One region of the Acinetobacter oleivorans DR1 genome, then DNA from elsewhere that is predicted to be linked to it. Evidence: predicted binding sites of a transcription regulator. Region 1 holds the regulator's gene; the other holds the start of a gene.
What was found. The regulator PhoB, encoded in region 1, activates phosphate uptake and scavenging genes when phosphate is short. The targets are predictions, from matches to a motif close to TGTCATNAANCTGTCATAA.
Positions count from the first base shown of each region.

Region 2: AOLE_RS10445 (porin) is a predicted target of PhoB. The motif match lies at 1,043-1,061, and genes of this name have one in related genera.

Region 1 covers NC_014259.1:116,208-118,417, forward strand. The annotation lists gene phoR (phosphate regulon sensor histidine kinase PhoR) at 1-1,050, opposite strand, end outside; gene phoB (phosphate regulon transcriptional regulator PhoB) at 1,060-1,770, opposite strand; gene AOLE_RS00540 (TetR/AcrR family transcriptional regulator) at 2,025-2,210, opposite strand, start outside.
Region 2 covers NC_014259.1:2,240,222-2,242,431, reverse strand. The annotation lists gene AOLE_RS10445 (porin) at 1-899, opposite strand, end outside; gene AOLE_RS10440 (HIT family protein) at 1,155-1,568, opposite strand; gene AOLE_RS10435 (YARHG domain-containing protein) at 1,586-1,855, opposite strand.

The DNA of each region.
Region 1 (2,210 bases):
ATTGGTAATTAAGTTACTAAATGCACTGGCGATTTCCATGTCGGAACCAATCAGGTCACAGTGGCTATCAATATGTAAATTGAGCGTATGTCCATAATCGGCATTGTAGGCCTGAGCATCATCAAAGAGTTGACTCATTAAACTCGGCATTTCAATAATCTGATTCTTTGCAATTTTTTTATTATTTTCTAAATTCGATAACAGCAGTAAATCATTCACCAAAGCATTCATACGCTTGGTTTGTGACTGCATCTGATCAAACGCACGTTTCCAGCGCGGACTAATATCTTCTTGATCGGTAAAGGTCTCGATATAACCACTCAGTACCGTTAATGGTGTACGAAGTTCATGAGAAATATTATCGACGAAGTCTTTACGCATTTGCTCAAGGTTGTGCATACGCGTAACGTCGTAAGCCACCAATAAGCGACTTTCTCCACCAAATCTTGTCAGCTTAACCTGTACATAGCGGTCATCATCAAAATTTGAGTGAAGCTTAATCCCGTCGGGTGCTTGATCAATATTGTTAAAATATTCAATAAAGGTCGGCTGACGTAAAATGGTTAATAAGTTACGACCGCGGTCAAGTGGGCTGATCCCTAACAAACGTTCAGCAGCAGGGTTCCACCATTCGATTTGATGTTGGTCATCAATTAAAACAACGGCTTCAGCAAGTGCAACCAAAGATGACTGAGCTCGATCAATTAAACCGACCATTTCCGCCTGAACAATTCGTTCTTGGCGCTGAGCACGGTAAACATTAAATAATAATGCCCCCCAAATCCCATTAAGATTTGGAGGAACGTCATAAGGTTTATTCGCAATCCAGTCATTGACCAGATATAAAGAACGCAACTGGAGTGTAAAAAACACCACGAAGGCGATAAAAATACAGCTCCAGAAATACCCAAGGCCTAAACCGACTAAACCGGCAATAATTAGAAAAAATAATAAGAGCCGTAAATCTTGTTTGGCAAACGTCCATAAACTACTGTAGCGGGAAAGTTTTTGTTCACGTACCTGTTCGGGGACGGGGTAGGGTTCATACATAAATCTTGGTTAACCTGCGGCTAAATCTGCACGTGTTGAGAAACGGTAGCCAGTTCCACGCACAGTCTGAACAAATCGGTCTACACCAAAAGGTTCTAAAACTTTACGCAAACGGCGAATGTGCACATCGATAGTGCGGTCTTCGATATATACATTACCGCCCCACACCTGATCGAGCAACTGGGCACGTGTATATGCACGCTCTGGATGGGTCATAAAAAATGCAAGTAAGCGATATTCAGTTGGACCCATATCTAAAATGCTGTTGCCAAAGCTAACACGCTGGCTTACAGGATCAAGAATTAAGCCATTGGCATCAATGGTTTTTTCGCCACTTAATGCATTAGCACGACGCAAAACTGCCTTAATACGTGAAACCAGTTCACGTGTAGAGAAAGGCTTAGTCATGTAGTCATCTGCACCTGCGTCAAGACCTTGTACTTTATGGTCTTCTTCTCCGCGAGCAGTCAACATAATGACTGGAATTTCTGCTAGGTTTTCATCTCGTTTTAAGCGGCGACATAAATCGACACCACTTACGCCTCCAGGTAACATCCAATCAAGCAAGATAAGCGCCGGACGTTGGTCGACGATAATTTGATGAGCTTGTTTGGCATCTTCTGCCTGTAAACATTGAAAGCCTGCCATGTCCAAAGAAGTATGGATCATTTCGCGAATAGGAAGCTCATCATCGACAATTAAAATATAGTCATCTTTCACAGCGCAATATCCTATAGATTTAACGGTGAACCGTTTTGTAGTTATGACAGGCTTATTACAAAGATTAATTATGACAATTTCATTGCAGAAAAGTCTATAAAATTAAATTTAGCAATAATTTGTGACAAAACTAAGGCAAAGGTATGACCAAATTGTGACATGAAGACTTTAATTTTCTTAAAATCATTCAATAGCTTATCACTTGAATCGCTTAACTCATTTTGCACATTTATGGCTGTCAAAAAACTTTAATATTATTTTGAAACTTGCGCTAATAAAGATAAGAAAACGATACGGCATGCGGTTAAAACCTGCTCAAGCGACTGTTCAAACCCTCCCATGACCCATCGAATCGCAATTTGAGTGACATATCCATTTAAGCCAGTTGCGATTAAAGAGAGCTCATTTTCATGGTGTTGAATTTGCGGCATGGTCAGCAT
Region 2 (2,210 bases), 2.0 Mb from region 1:
TTAGTGTTAGGAATTTTATAAGCAGCTGTTACTGCATATGCTTGTTCCTCTAAACCACGGTAAGCTTTACCAGCTTTATCGATTGAACCATCTGATTTATATGATTGACCATATGCAGTCAATTCATCAGTAGGTTCAGCATGTTGCCATAAAGCACCTACCACAAAACCTGATTTTGCGATGTCATAAGAACCAGTTACACGGTAAGCATCTGTATAAACATCTTTCAAACCGTAAGCAGCATATTTACCTTTAATACCAAAGTCACCAGCGGCAGCTACTGCTAAACCAAGATCTTTGTTTTCATAACCAAGCGCAGTAGACACAGAGTCAAAGCTGTCATTCTTGCTGTCTTTACCAGTTTCACCTTGTTTGCTGTCAGAGGTGCTTTCACCAGTTTGAGCCATGATGTTGAAAGTTAAACCAGCTAATAATTTAGGGTCTAATTCAAAACCAACTACGTTATCTAAGCGGTTTTCACCGTACATGATATTGGTAATATCTAAACGTGTATCGTCATTAAAGATGTCTTGGTTACCACCAGCAGCAGTTTTAAAGTAAGAGTCGTATTTACCTACTTTTAAGGTACCAACACCTTCAGTTTTTAAACCGATGAAACGGTTACGAGCGCTAAGGTCACTATCAGAACCTGAACCATCAGTAGAAATTGCCCATTCAGCTAAATAAACAGCAGATAACTTGTCAGTTAATTTCTCTTCGCCTTTTACCCCAATGCGAGAAGAGTTTGAGTTAACTTCGGTAACATCACTTTTACCATCGAAATTTTTATTATCAACTTGGTTAATAGAAACATTTAGTTTGCCATACAAAGTTGGCGCTGCTTGCACCGCGTTTATGCTCAAAGTTGCAACTGCGGCAGCGAGTAGCAATTTCTTCATTGAGATTTCTCCAAAAGGTATTTAAAAATGGCGTATGCCTAGTTAACTATTTATTTTGTAGTTGACTTATGTACAAAAAGTTACAAAAGCTCACCAACTTGCTAAGCAGTATCGGCAAACTTTGTGACAGGGGCGTGAAAAATAAATGACAGTTTTATGACGATTAAAATTTAGAAATAAATTAATTATTTTAGGTTTTTATATTTTTTAGACGAAAAAAAGCGGAGTCAAAACTCCGCTTTAATATATTAAAAATCAAAGAGCTGCTTTAATTTTCTCAGCTAAAGCTTTAATTTTTTCTTGATCGCCTAACTCTACAGCATGTCTTCCTAGTTGATGCACATTTGTAGGAATAAGGTGAAAATGAACATGTGGAACAGTTTGTCCAGCCGCTGCTCCAGAAAGTTGCATCAAAACAATACCTTCTAAATTGAAGGCTTTTTCCATTGCTTTCGCAATTTTCTGAACAATTTGGATGGTATATGCGGCTGCTTCTGGGGGTAAATCAAGCAGCGTTACAGCTGGTGTTTTTGGAATAACTAATGTATGACCATCGGCTTGAGGCATAATATCCATAAAAGCTAGAACTTGATCATCTTCATAGATTTTTATCGCTGGAAGTTCTCCACGTAAAATTTTTGCGAAGATATTTTGATCATCATATGCCATGTATTAGTCCTTTAAAATTATTTACATTTCAATTCTTTCTGACGCTCTTTAATAGCATCAAGACGTTGTTGCTCTTTGTCAGAAAACTTTGGTTTTGTCGTATGACAGTTTTCATTACCATATTTTTCTTTAGCATCAGGATCTTTAAAACAAAAGCCTTTTGATGCATAAATCAAATTATAGTCGTCTTGCAATTTCTGACATTCTTGCTCAGGCGTTGCAGCTTGAACGCTTAAACCAGCCATGCTCACCACGCCAGTAAAGACTGCAACCATAAATTTATTCATGAGCGTTTCCTCAGTTAAAGGTATGAACCTGTACTCAATATAAGGTTTATTACCAATATTTCAATGATTATTAATTACTCAAATGTCATTTTGGGTGATAATTTGTTCATAAAACAAATAAAAACTTTAGATATCAATAATTTATAAAAATCAAATAAAAACATAAACTTAAGAGAAATTATATATATTTTTTTAGAATTTGATTCTTTTAAATTCACTTTTAACTTTTATTGGCGATATAAAAATATGCCTAAGATTAAGGTGATCAGATATAAAAAATTTTAGCAAAAGATGAGATCTTATAGCCTATTCCATTTGCTAAATAGACAAATGAAGTTTGAAATTAGGTCAATGA